3 regions of the Clostridium sp. 10cd* genome follow, and region 2 is predicted to be linked to each of the others. Evidence: predicted binding sites of a transcription regulator. Region 2 holds the regulator's gene; each other region holds the start of a gene.
The links. The regulator HrcA, encoded in region 2, represses chaperone genes, less so after heat shock. The targets are predictions, from matches to a motif close to TGTTAGCACTCNNNNNNNNNGAGTGCTAACA.
Positions count from the first base shown of each region.

Region 1: ACG3M1_RS16215 (Hsp20/alpha crystallin family protein) is a predicted target of HrcA. The motif match lies at 1,368-1,398, and genes of this name have one in related genera.
Region 3: htpG (molecular chaperone HtpG) is a predicted target of HrcA. The motif match lies at 2,715-2,745, and genes of this name have one in related genera.

Region 1 covers NZ_CP172347.1:3,256,133-3,260,517, forward strand. Annotated here, with positions in the region: gene ACG3M1_RS16205 (amidohydrolase) at 1-551, shown strand, start outside; gene ACG3M1_RS16210 (hypothetical protein) at 797-1,087, opposite strand; gene ACG3M1_RS16215 (Hsp20/alpha crystallin family protein) at 1,550-1,963, shown strand; gene ACG3M1_RS16220 (DUF1653 domain-containing protein) at 2,044-3,726, shown strand; gene ACG3M1_RS16225 (hypothetical protein) at 3,895-4,385, opposite strand, start outside.
Region 2 covers NZ_CP172347.1:2,953,167-2,957,551, reverse strand. Annotated here, with positions in the region: gene spo0A (sporulation transcription factor Spo0A) at 1-713, shown strand, start outside; gene pgeF (peptidoglycan editing factor PgeF) at 800-1,561, opposite strand; gene hrcA (heat-inducible transcriptional repressor HrcA) at 1,840-2,856, shown strand; gene grpE (nucleotide exchange factor GrpE) at 2,867-3,487, shown strand; gene dnaK (molecular chaperone DnaK) at 3,508-4,385, shown strand, end outside.
Region 3 covers NZ_CP172347.1:3,209,061-3,213,445, forward strand. Annotated here, with positions in the region: gene ACG3M1_RS16020 (DUF4234 domain-containing protein) at 1-156, opposite strand, end outside; gene htpG (molecular chaperone HtpG) at 757-2,700, opposite strand; gene proB (glutamate 5-kinase) at 3,182-3,976, shown strand; gene ACG3M1_RS16035 (glutamate-5-semialdehyde dehydrogenase) at 3,977-4,385, shown strand, end outside.

The sequences.
Region 1 (4,385 bases), 300 kb from region 2:
ACGGCTATCATCACAGCAGACAGAAAACCACAGATACCCGTCCGGTCATGGTACATTCCCAAACCCTGCGTCCGGATCAGCTGCCGCAGCTGAAAGAAACCGGCGTGATGCCAAGCTATTTTGTTGCCCATGTATATCACTGGGGTGATGTACACCTTGTCAATTTCGGAAAACAACGGGCAGAAAATATCTCCTGTACCGCCAGTGCCCTGAAAAATCACATTCCCTTTACCTTCCATCAGGATACCCCGGTTATTCTGCCGGATATGCTGGAAAGTGTATGGGCTGCAGTCAATCGTGTCACGAAGAATGGTGTCGTACTGGGTGAACAGCAGCGCATCAGTGTTCTGGAAGCACTGAAGGCTGTGACCATTAACGCCGCCTATCAGTATTTCGAGGAGGACCGCAAGGGTACACTGGAGGCCGGAAAGCTGGCAGATCTGGTTATTCTGAATGAGGATCCATTAAAGGCTGAGCCGATGAAGCTCCGTGACATTCAGGTCATGGAAACCATCAAGGAAGGCCGTACTATTTATAAAAAAGCAGCATAGCCATAAGCAATATGGGCAATGAAACAGGGACTTAGGCTGATGAAAAGCAGACAAAATTCAAAATTGCCTGTTTTTTTGATTGCCATCCTGAAGCTGCAGCAAAGCTTTCTACTCTTTATCTGTCTGCTAAGCTTTTCAAAGATGCCGTATGCCAGCATTTTCCCTTAAAGCTTCCCGCTGCTTTATACGATTCACAGTCCGACAGCTTCTTTATTTATATGTATGATCAGCTGAAGATACCTCCGTTATAGCGATACTGGGCATAGAGCATAACTCCGATTTTTCGGAAGCAGACCGCCAAACAACACCGGCAGAAAAAGCACCTTTTGGCACGACAGAATCACTGCAGAGCTGACAAAGCACATCCCCACAACAGCAAGCCCCACTCCCATCAGATGCAGATAGGGTGTGATATCCTCTTCCTTCATATTCTGATAATGATAATCATGCAGAAATGCAATACGCCTGCGCATGCCAATCTCCACTGCAAAATAGAGCATCAGCGCACCCAATGCCAGAAAAATAATAGCTGCCATATCGCTTCCTCCCATTCTTTTTCATCATTATATGCTATGTATTATTATTTCACAAGACGCAAAACGGCATACGTTCTCTTGTGCGGATGCTAAACGAAAAAGCCTGTAGGCATCGTTTTCGTGAAGGACTCAATTCACTGCTCGTGTAAAATATGTGAGGCTTCCTCTGATGATGACAAGAGCATAGAAGGTACATGTCCTTCTATCTCTAGTGTTTTACAGCCTTTGCACTGATTATTTAAAGCCCAAAATCATAACGGACTATAGAAAAAAATCATGTTTTTAGCACTCTAGTATTGACAGTGCTAAATTATGTGATATAATAACAGTGAAGATGAGGTAAGGTACCTGCAGGACATGGTTTTAGGAATCGAGGCGATGGATACAGTATTGCTTCCCGCAGATATTTGTACACATCTGAAAAATCTGAATCATACAATACGATAGAAAGAGGTGGACTTTATGATGAGATTTTTACCAGACGTATTTACAGACACATTTGAAGACATGTGGAAGGATCCGTTTTTCACAAAGAGCAACAGCTGCATGAAAACAGATGTTCGTGAGCTAGACGGTAACTATCTGCTGGACATGGAGCTGCCTGGTTATAAGAAGGAAGACATTCATCTGGATTTAAAGGATGGATACCTCAACATTACAGCCGCAAAAAACAGTTCCAACGAAGAGAAGGATGACAAAGGAAACATCATCCGTCAGGAGCGCTACAGCGGTTCCTGTGCAAGAAGCTTTTATGTCGGAAATGCAATCCGTGAGGAGGATATCCGTGCAAGCTTCGACAACGGCGAGCTGAAAATCACCTTCCCGAAGGAAGAGAGCCGCAAGGTTGAAGAAAAACGCTTTATTCCTATTGAATAAGTGTGAGAGGATGCGTAAAAAGCATCCTTTTTCTTTTTGCCAACCCGGTTCCATGGTATACTAATATTAGAGGTGAATTTATGACAAGCTGGATCAAAGAAGCAGTATTTTATCACATTTATCCGCTGGGCTTTGTTGGCGCAGCGCAGTATCATGAGGAGGAGATCACGCACTCCATAAAGAAGGTGGAGGACTGGATTCCCCATATGAAAAAGCTGGGAGTCAATGCCTTGTACCTGGGGCCGGTTTTTGAAAGCCATGAGCATGGCTATGACACAAGCGATTATCGTATGCTGGATCATCGCTTAGGTACAAACGATGATTTCAAGAGGGTATGCGACAGCCTGCATGCAGCCGACATCCGCATCGTTTTGGATGGTGTGTTCAATCATGTCGGTCGTGATTTCTGGGCATTTCGCGATGTTCAGGAAAAGAAGGAGAAATCAACCTATTGCGACTGGTTTTCCAACCTGCACTTTCATGCACGCAGTCCGCTGAATGATGATTTTACCTATGATGCATGGGAAGGACACTATAATCTGGTAAAGCTCAATCTGGAGAATGAAGAGGTTGTTCGCTATCTGCTGGACAGTGTTGCGATGTGGATGGATGAGTTTCACATCGACGGCCTGCGCCTGGATGCAGCCGATTGTATACGTCCCGAGTTTTTTCGCAGACTGAAGGCGTTCTGTAAAGAAAAAAATCCGGACTTCTGGCTGATGGGGGAAATCATACACGGTGATTACAACCGCTGGGCAAATCCCGACATGCTGGATTCCGTTACCAATTATGAATGCTATAAGGGACTGTATTCCTCTCACAATGAAAGGAATTATTTTGAAATCGGATATTCCTTGAACCGGCAGTTTGGCAACGGTGGAATCTATCAGGGACTGGATCTGTATAATTTCGTCGATAATCACGACGTAAACCGTCTGGCAAGCACCGTTAAAAACAAAGAGGATCTGTTTAATATATATACCATCCTCTTCACCATGCCGGGAATTCCAAGCATTTATTACGGCAGTGAATATGCAGTTGAGGGTAGAAAGCACAACGGCAGCGATGCCGATATCCGCCCCTGCCTGCAGCTGTGTGAGTTTGATTCAGAAAAGCTCTGTGAGCACCTTGCTCTGCTTTCTTTCGTGCATAAGATGAGAGCCTGCAGCCACGGCAGCTATGAGCAGGTACTGCTTCGTAATGAACAGTTTGTATTCTGTCGAAGCTGTGAGCAGGACAGTCTGTATATCGCATGCAATGTGGCAGATGCGGATTATGAAGCAGAGCTGCCTATCCCACAGGGCTGCTGGAAGGATTTTCTGCGTGGCACGACATACAGAAGTGAAGGCGGAAGCCTGCAGCTTACCATTCCCGCAAAGAGCTCCTGCATTCTGTATAAGGATAACGAGAGTGAACAGACTGTGACAGAAGATTGCAGCATTTCGTACGGGGAAGCCCGGGACCTGATGGAGGAAGAACAATCAGCGGTATACGCAGTACCAATTTTTGTAAAGCCGTTAAAGGAAGCAGAGGGTCTTCCGGTGGAAGGCATGGAAGTAAAGCCTGGAAAATACCGCCATTTCAAAGGAAAATGCTACAGCGTGCTGTATGTGGCAACACACAGTGAAACGCTGGAGCGCTATGTTGTATACCGGCAGCTATATGGCAACGAGGAGGTCTGGATACGCCCTCTTGCTATGTTTTGTGAGAGCATTCTGGTTGATGGCGTACTGACACCACGCTTCACCTATATCGGAAAATAAGAGGAAAAGCATCACCATAAAGAAAAAGACTTATCCATGGAAGCAGGCTGTTCTGCACTTATCGCATACAGCGATTGTTTCCGGATAAGTCTTTTATTATAGTAAAGCCTTTTTCATGTTTCTGAAGTTAATCCCTGCCTTTTTACACGGCTGTCTGCATAGTCAGCCTCACAACGCCTGCACATAGGCCTGTATAACAGCGTGAATCTGCTCGGACTGCAGCATCGCACTGCTCTCGTTCATCAAAGTGGTTACAGCATCCAGGCCGAGAGGAAGACTGCGCCGCATGCGGTATGCAAACGGCTTTGGAAACAGATGCAGCTGCTTTGCAATCGATCCGATAAGCAGGAACCGGCAATTTTTCTCAACAAAGGACTGCATTGTACTGGCTTTTGCTGGATAATGATAAAACAACACCTCATGCAGATAGGTATGCAGGCGTTGTGCAAGGCGCAGACGCTGTCTTTTCCCGTGCAGCATGCTTGCAAGTGTATGCTGGCACAGAATGCGATCCTCCTCCATATCCTGTATATCATCTGCCACCTGTAAAAGAAAACCGTAGGCGATACAGAAAAATGCTTCTTTTTCAGAAAGGTCTCCATCCATCAGATAGCCGTCAGCCAAAACAGAGGCTCCCCCCTTGTATATGGATATCCTTC
Region 2 (4,385 bases):
CTTCCGTTGAGGAATTTGAACTGGCCGGAATGACAAGCGATGGTGAGGAATGTATCCGACAGCTGGAGGGGAAACATGTACATGTTCTGGTGTTGGACATGATCCTGCCAAAGAAAGATGGGTTTTATGTATTAGAGGAAATACGCAGCAGAAGGCTGCAGGTGGATCATATTATCTGCATATCCTCATATCTCAGTGAAATGATTCTTTCTGAGTTCAACCGCTATTGTGTCGACTACATCATGATGAAGCCCTATGAGATTCCTGATCTGATTCGCAAGATTCATTTCATCAGGAATTATCAGCCGGATTATTCATTGAATGAGGAACTGCAGAAAAAGCTGGGACGCAGTCAGAACCAGCATCTGGAGGGAACGATCACCGAGCTGCTGCACGAGCTTGGAGTTCCTGCAAACCTGAAAGGGTATCAGTATCTACGCTGTGCAATTATGCAGACCTACCGTGATATGGATCTGCTTGGTAAGGTTACCAAAACATTATATCCGAAGATTGCGCTGGAGTTTCAGACAACACCCTCCCGAGTGGAGCGTGGTATACGGCATGCAATCGAAGTGGCCTGGAATCGCGGAAATGCACATGTGATACATAAGATTTTCGGCTATACGATTTCCATGGAACGAAGCAAACCTACAAATTCCGAATTCATTGCAATGCTGTCTGACAAAATCCATATGGAGGAAACACGTGTCTGAACATGCACATAATGCATCCGGAAATAAAAAAAGGCGGAATGGTCAACTATTCAAATGATCAGAATACTCCGCCTTTTTATTTGGATTTATTTGCGTAGAATGAAGCTGAGGTGTCTTCCGCATGCAGGCTCTCTTCGATAGCTGAAAAAAGCATCGTTTTTCAGAAAGGTATCGTTTGGATTCACTGTGATATGATCGCGTTCAACACCGAGATTCAGCAGCATCTGCATATTCAGCCCTTTGTTGTCTGCGATTGCCCTGCCGTTTGGCAGCATTGTCAGATAGTCATGGGTGTCAAAGCTCATTGCCCGGATGCGGTCAATGACATCCTGCTGGATTTCAAAGCTGCGATATGCGATAGCCGGACCGATATAAGCCATCAGGTGAGCAGGATCGACATGCTCCTTCTGCATGAGCAGGGTCACGGTTTTGCGTGTGATTTCCTGCACGGTTCCCTGCCAGCCACTGTGAATAGCGGCAATGATACCGGTAAAGGGGTCATATAGAAGTACCGGCACGCAATCTGCATGAAAGACACCGATTGCGATGTTTCTTTCCTTTGTGTAAAGGGCATCACAATCCGCAATCCCCTCCTCATAAACACGATAGCCTCTGCCGGCATCTGCGGCGGTTACCTCATGGATATGATCGGAGTGCGTCTGCATAGCAAAGGTCCACTGTGACGATGCTATATGGAGTGCTTTTGACAGAGTATCACGATTATTTAAAACATCCTCTTTCCGTAAACAGGCGTGCAGTGCCATATTGTTGTTTTCCGGCAGGGATGAATCGCGCAGCGTCGTACCTGCAAGCAAATCATCCTCGTAGTTCCATTGTATATAATTCATATGATCATTCCTTCTTTCTTTCTTATATATTTATAGTATATGTGTGAGTATCCGGGTTTGCCCTGGGAAAAGTATATAGCAAGCTGCGGCTCTTGGCAATCCATTTGCGTGAATATATGCATTTTTCCAACGCTGGGCAAAACAGAGCACTTTCCTAATATTTCCAGAAACTGATAACAATTTTTATGGATTTTAGCACTAAAGTGTTGACAGTGCTAAAATATTGGAATATACTATTAGCAGACATAGAGGTTGAGTGCTAGAAAGGAGTGAACCATATGCTTACAAAACGCCAGACGGCGATCTTTAAAACGATAGTAGATGAGTTCACCCGGACTGCCGAGCCTGTCGGTTCCAAGAAACTGATGGACCTGCTGGATTTCAACTGTTCCAGTGCCACCATTCGCAATGAGATGGCTGCACTGGAGGATCTGGGTCTGCTGGAGAAAACACATACCTCCAGCGGTCGTATACCAAGCAGTCGCGGTTATCGGTTCTATGTTGAAAATCTGATGGAGCGTGAACTGGATGATGGAGTCAAGCATTCTCTGCAGGCTGTATTTCAGGAGCGTCATTATTCAATGGATGAAATCGTTAAGAAAAGCTGTGATATTCTATCTCAGATGACCTCGCTGACTTCCGTGGTGCTGGGGCCGGAAAGCCGTTACCAGACACTGCAGCACATACAGCTGTTTCCACTCAGTGACACCAGTGCGGTTGCAGTCTTCATCACCGATCACGGGCATACGGAAAATAAGACATTTCACTTCAATACGGCCGTGAGCGTTGAGGATATCAAAACCTGCTGTAATCTGCTCAATGACAAGCTGAGCGGCACACCGATCAATGAGGTGGTGGAGCGCATGCAGCAGATTGAGCCGCTGCTGGCCAGCCATATTGCCCGTCACGAGGTGCTGTTTGAAGCCTTCGTTAATGCATTCATGCGGTTTGCAACCGACCATGTATACTGCAGCGGACAGAGCAATATGCTGTATCAGCCGGAATTCGCAGATATCGAAAAGCTGAAGGAGCTTATGAAGATGCTGGAGGACAGCAGTCTGTTTCGCCAGCTGGCCAATCACGAGGGTGATGTCGCCATTGAAATCGGCGGTGACAATGAACTGATTCAGGTCAATAATGTTGCCGTGGTATCCAGCAAGTTCAAGCTGAACGAGGATGAAGAAGGGGAACTGATGATCGTGGGACCTACCCGCATGCAGTACAGCCGTGTCGTTGCCCTTATGGAATATATGAGCAAAGTAATCGAAGATTTATACAGAAGTGAAAATCGATAAGGAGGTCATCATGCAGGAAGAAAAAGAAGTTGTAAACGAGGAAGCAAAGGCTGCCGAGCAAAGCGAAGAAGCAAAGACAGAGCAGGATGCTGCCAAGGCAGAGAAAAAGGATGCGAAGGAAGCGGAAAAGGAAGATAAGAAATCCGCAAAATTCGGTAAGAAGAAAAAAATCGAGGAACTGGAAGAAGAAATCGTAAAGCTGAAGGAAGAGGCGGCAGCAAACAAGAATGCCTACTTCAAGGCGTATGCAGATACAGAAAATCTGAAGAAGCGTCTGCAGAGTGAAAGCGACAATGTGCGCAAGTACCGCATTCAAAGCTTTGCGATGGAAATCCTGCCGGTTCTGGATAACCTGGAGCGTGCGCTGGATGTCAAGGTCGATGATCAGAATGTCAAAAACTACGCCAAGGGCTTTGAGATGATTTACCAGCAGCTGGTACACATCCTGAATCAGGAGGGTGTAAAGGAAATCGAAGCGCTGGACAAGCCGTTTGATCCAAACTTCCATCAGGCCCTGATGCAGGAGGCCAAGGATGGCGTGGAAAGCGGTATGGTCATCGAGGTCCTGCAAAAGGGATATATGCTGAAGGATCGTGTATTACGTGCAACACTTGTAAAGGTTAGCGAATAGATAAAAGGAGGATAACGATTATGAGTAAAATTATTGGTATTGACTTAGGAACAACAAACAGCTGTGTGTCCGTTATGGACGGTGGTGAATGCAAGGTCATCACAAATCCGGAAGGAAACCGTACAACACCATCTGTTGTCGCATACAAGAACGGTGAACGTATTGTCGGTGATGCCGCAAAGCGTCAGGTTGTTACAAACAAGAACACCATCAGCTCAATCAAGCGTCTGATGGGTACAAATGAAAAGGTTGAACTGGAAGGCAAGCAGTATACACCGCAGGAAGTCAGCGCGATGATTCTGCAGTATCTGAAATCCTATGCCGAGGATTATCTTGGAGAAAAGATTGAGAAAGCAGTTATCACCGTACCTGCATACTTCAACGATTCCCAGCGTCAGGCTACCAAGGATGCAGGGAAAATCGCCGGTCTGGAAGTAGAGCGTATCATCAATGAGCCGACAGCTGCAGCTCTGGCTTACGGTATTGATAAAACTGAAAAAGAACAGAAGGTTCTGGTATATGACTTAGGTGGAGGTACGTTTGACGTATCTATCCTGGAGCTTGCGGATGGAACCTTTGAGGTACTGTCCACAAACGGTGATACAAAATTAGGTGGAGATGACTTCGATAACGTTGTTGTTGACTGGATGGTTGATACCTTCAAGAAGGAAAACGGGGTTGACCTGCGCAAGGATACCATGGCTATGCAGCGTCTGAAAGAGGCTGGAGAAAAAGCGAAGAAGGATCTGAGCGGAGTTGTACAGACACAGATTTCCCTGCCGTTTATCTCTGCTGGAGCAGATGGACCTCTGCACTTTGAGGCTACACTGACACGTGCAAAATTTGATGAAATGACAAAATCTCTGGTTGAGCGTACAATGGAACCGGTAAGAAACGC
Region 3 (4,385 bases), 260 kb from region 2:
GGTCAAAAAGGACAGCAGCAGATCAGTGATAGCTGTATCATTTTCTCTTGCACCGTAATTGATATCACTGAATACTTGTACCCAGGCAATCAGATAGTAAATGCCGCAGGTTATAATAGACAACACGATAATACCAAATATACTTCTTCGTCTCATACAGGCACCTCCCTCGTCGTATGATATGCTGTATCCGGTAAAGCCATATCCGTCTACCGGAAGTGTTTTAATTGTACCATAGAATGAGACTCCTGTGTGATGAAACAGGTGTTTTTATACGGATGCAGGCATCTCTGTAGCATTTATACAAAACATGAAGCGATTCCCCTTTTATTCAGCAGCAAAGCTCCTCAGCATATGAAAAAGCAGGTGTTTGACTTTACTCTATGCTTTCGCCATGCGACGTATTCAGCAGCATTTCTGCCAAAGCAGCTGGAAGCAGTCTTCCATGTCTTTATTGTTCTTCGTAACCGTTTCGCCTCGCTTTCACCTGGTACAGCAGCATATTTTCCACTGGCAATGGACGATTACTTGTTCCTTCCCATAATGCTACAAAAAGACGACCTGTTCCTGCGCATACTGCTGATATACAGATGTCGCTATCCGCGTGTTATGGACAGTAAAAGTCACTATTGCTTCATATGGGCGTTTCATCACTTTTTTCTGCATTTGAAATCTCTAGGTAATAAGAAAACCTGTTTCAGTGTAAAGCTTCACTAAAACAGGTTGTTTTCTTGTTTAATTTAACGGAATGCGTTTTTATTTGCTGGCCTTTACCATGAAATCACAGATTTTCTTAGAGAATTCTGTAGGATTTTCAATCGGGAAGCCCTCAATCAGCAATGCCTGATCGTACAATAAATCTGCATAATCCTTCACTGCATCCTTATCCTGCTCGTATACCTTCTGCAAAGCATTGAAGATTTCATGATTCGGATTGATTTCCAGAATACGGGATGCCTTCATACCATACGGATTTCCTTCCGGCATAGCACTTAACACCTTTTCCATCTCAAAGGACATGCCTTCCTCACTGCTCAGACAAACCGGATCATCCACCAGGCGGGAAGAAATCTTAACATCCTTCACCTTATCGCCCAGCACTTCCTTAATGCCGCTTAACAGATCCTTATTTTCCTCAGCCTTTTTCTCCAGTTCCTTCTTTTCCTCTTCACTATCCAGGTCCAGATCACCCTGAGAAATGTTCTTAAAGGTTTTCTCTTTGTAATTCATCAGTGCCTGTAATGCAAACTCATCCACATTGTCCGTCAGATACAGGATTTCATATCCCTTTTCCTTCACCTTCTTGACCTGTGGCAGATTGTCAATCAGTTCAACCTTGTCACCGCTCATGAAGTAGATGTGCTCCTGTCCTTCCTCCATGCGGTTAATATATTCATCCAGTGTAACCAACTTCTGTTCCTTGCTGGAATAGAACATCAGCAGATCCTGCAGGGTTTCCTTGTTTGCGCCAAAGTCATTGTATACACCGAATTTGATCTGCAGACCGAAATTCTTCCAGAACTTCTCATACTCTTCGCGGTCATTGCGCAGCATCAGCAGCAGCTCGGATTTGATTTTCTTTTCGATACGGTTCGCAATCACCTTCAGCTGACGGTCATGCTGCAGCATTTCACGGGAGATATTCAAAGAAAGATCCTGAGAATCCACCAGACCCTTTACGAAACGGAAATGCTCCGGAATCAGCTCTTCCGCATTATCCATAATGAAGACACCACGGCTATACAGCTGCAGACCCTTCTTGTAGTCCTGAGAATAATAGTTGAACGGTGCCTTACCCGGGATAAACATCAGTGTTGTAAAGGAAACTGCACCCTCTACACTCGTATGAATCACCTTCTGCGGCTCTGTATAATCGTTGAATTTGCTCTTATAGAACTCATCGTATTCTTCTTTTGTTATTTCAGACTTGCTTCTCTTCCACAACGGAATCATGGAATTCAGCGTTTTCAATTCCTTTACAGTTTCATATTTCGGTTCCGCAGGCTTATCCGCATCCTCGTTTTCACTTTCCGCATCGTCCACACGCTTGCTGGTTTCCACCCACATCTCAATCGGGTAACGGATATAGTCGGAATATTTCTTAATCAGACGCTCAATCTCATACTGCTGCAGATAGTCATCATAATTCTCATCTTCCGTGTTATCCTTCAGATACAGAACGATTTCTGTTCCATGCTCCTCTTTTTCACATTCATCAATGGAATAGCCGTCAACCGCATTGCTGCTCCACAGATAGGCGGTTTCCTCACCGTATTTCTTCGTCGTTACCTCCACACGGCTGGCAACCATAAATGCAGAATAGAAGCCGACACCAAACTGTCCGATGATATCCACATCATCCTTCTTCTCTGCCTCTTCCATCTCCTGCTTAAACGCCAGAGAGCCACTCTTCGCAATCGTTCCCAGATTGTCCTCAAGCTCATCCTTGTTCATACCCAGACCGTTATCACGAATTGTCAGAGTACGGTTTTCCTTATCTGCCTCCAGATAAATTTTAAAGCCGGATGTATCTACATCACTCAGGTTATCAGACAGTGCCTGATAATACAGCTTGTCAATTGCATCACTTGCATTGGAGATCAGCTCTCTCAAAAAGATTTCCTTATGTGTATAAATAGAGTTGATCATCAGATCTAATAGACGTTTGGACTCAGCCTTGAATTGTTTCTTTCTCGCCATACGTAATTACCTCCTGTTAGCACTCGCTCTTTAAGTCTGCTAACAGTATAGTACAGAATTTTAGCACTGTCAACACTTTAGTGCTAAAAATCAAAAACTTTACTCGCTTTCTGATTTCTATTCACTCCCAAAACACTGGCACGCTATTTCACCGTCATGTATATACGATAGAGTCACGATTACAGCCTGTCCAATCTTATTTCCTCTCGTGATAAATCCTCTTTTTTTATTAGACTCTACACATAATGTTTTTTTTGTTTATGCAAGTAATCTACAAGGCTTGTATACGAGAAGAGCTATCCTCTTTTTATCCATAGCCTTTACTGACTGTAGAGTTTCCTTTCAACACTTACCCCCTTTTCCTAATATTCGCCATTGTCTATTGGAAGCGTGTATTTCATATTCATATATAGAAAGCATTGCGTCTTTGATTCTTCTTCGGTATAATAGAAGAAACAATTTTCAAAGGAGTTGTAAATAAATGAAAGATATGAAAGAAATAAAACGGATGGTAGTCAAAGTTGGTTCCTCCACGCTGACACATTCCGGAGGCGGTTTAAATTTCCAACGAATAGATGCCCTTGCAATGGTGCTGAGCGATATCAAAAACAGTGGTTTGGATATTGTCCTGGTAAGCAGTGGCGCAGTTGCGGCAGGTGTAGCCAAGATGCAGATGCGCAAACGTCCGGAGCTGATGCGTGAAAAACAGGCAGCTGCCTCAGTGGGACAGTGTGAGCTAATGTTTATCTATGATAAATTCTTCTCTCAATACGGACAAAGCATCGCACAGCTGCTGATTACCAAAACTGTCACAAAGAACGAGATGCTGCGTGAGAATGCAGTCAATACGTTGGAAACCCTGCTGGAATATGGTGTGATTCCCATTGTCAATGAAAATGACAGTGTGGCAGTCGATGAAATCGCCTATGGGGACAATGATACACTGAGTGCAGTAACCGCTTATCTGACCAATGCCGATCTGCTGGTGCTGCTGTCCGATATTGATGGATTGTATGAGGATGACCCCGTAAAAAACAAAAATGCCAAATTGATTCCGGTCGTCAACAGCATTGATGAATCCATTTTCAATATGGCAAAGGGTGCAGGGTCTTCACGAGGTACCGGTGGCATGGTTACCAAGATATCCGCAGCACAGTTTGCAAATGAGCATGGTATTCCCATGATTATCGCCAATGGGAAAAAGCCATCCATTCTGTATGATATCCTTCGGGATGAATATCGCGGTACCCTGTTTGATACAAAGGAGGAAGTTTAGATGAAGACACTGGAACAGTTGGGAAATGCCTGTAAGCAGGCATCCCGTCAGATTATGAATGCGGACAGAAATCAGAAAGACGCATTGCTACGTGCAATCGCAAAGCAATTGGAACAGGATATGCCCGCTATCCTCAAAGCGAATGCCCTAGATGTTGAAAACGGGAAAGCGAATGGTATGAATGCAGGGCTGCTTGATCGCATGCTGTTAAATGAAGCACGGATGCAGCAGATTATCGAGGGTGTGTATCAGGTATGTGCATTACCGGATCCTATCGGAGAAATCACAGATATGCATACTACAGAAAACGGATTGCAGATTGGAACCATGCGTGTTGCACTGGGTGTCGTCGGCATGATCTATGAAGCAAGACCGAATGTGACCGTGGATGCGGCGGTCCTGTCTTTAA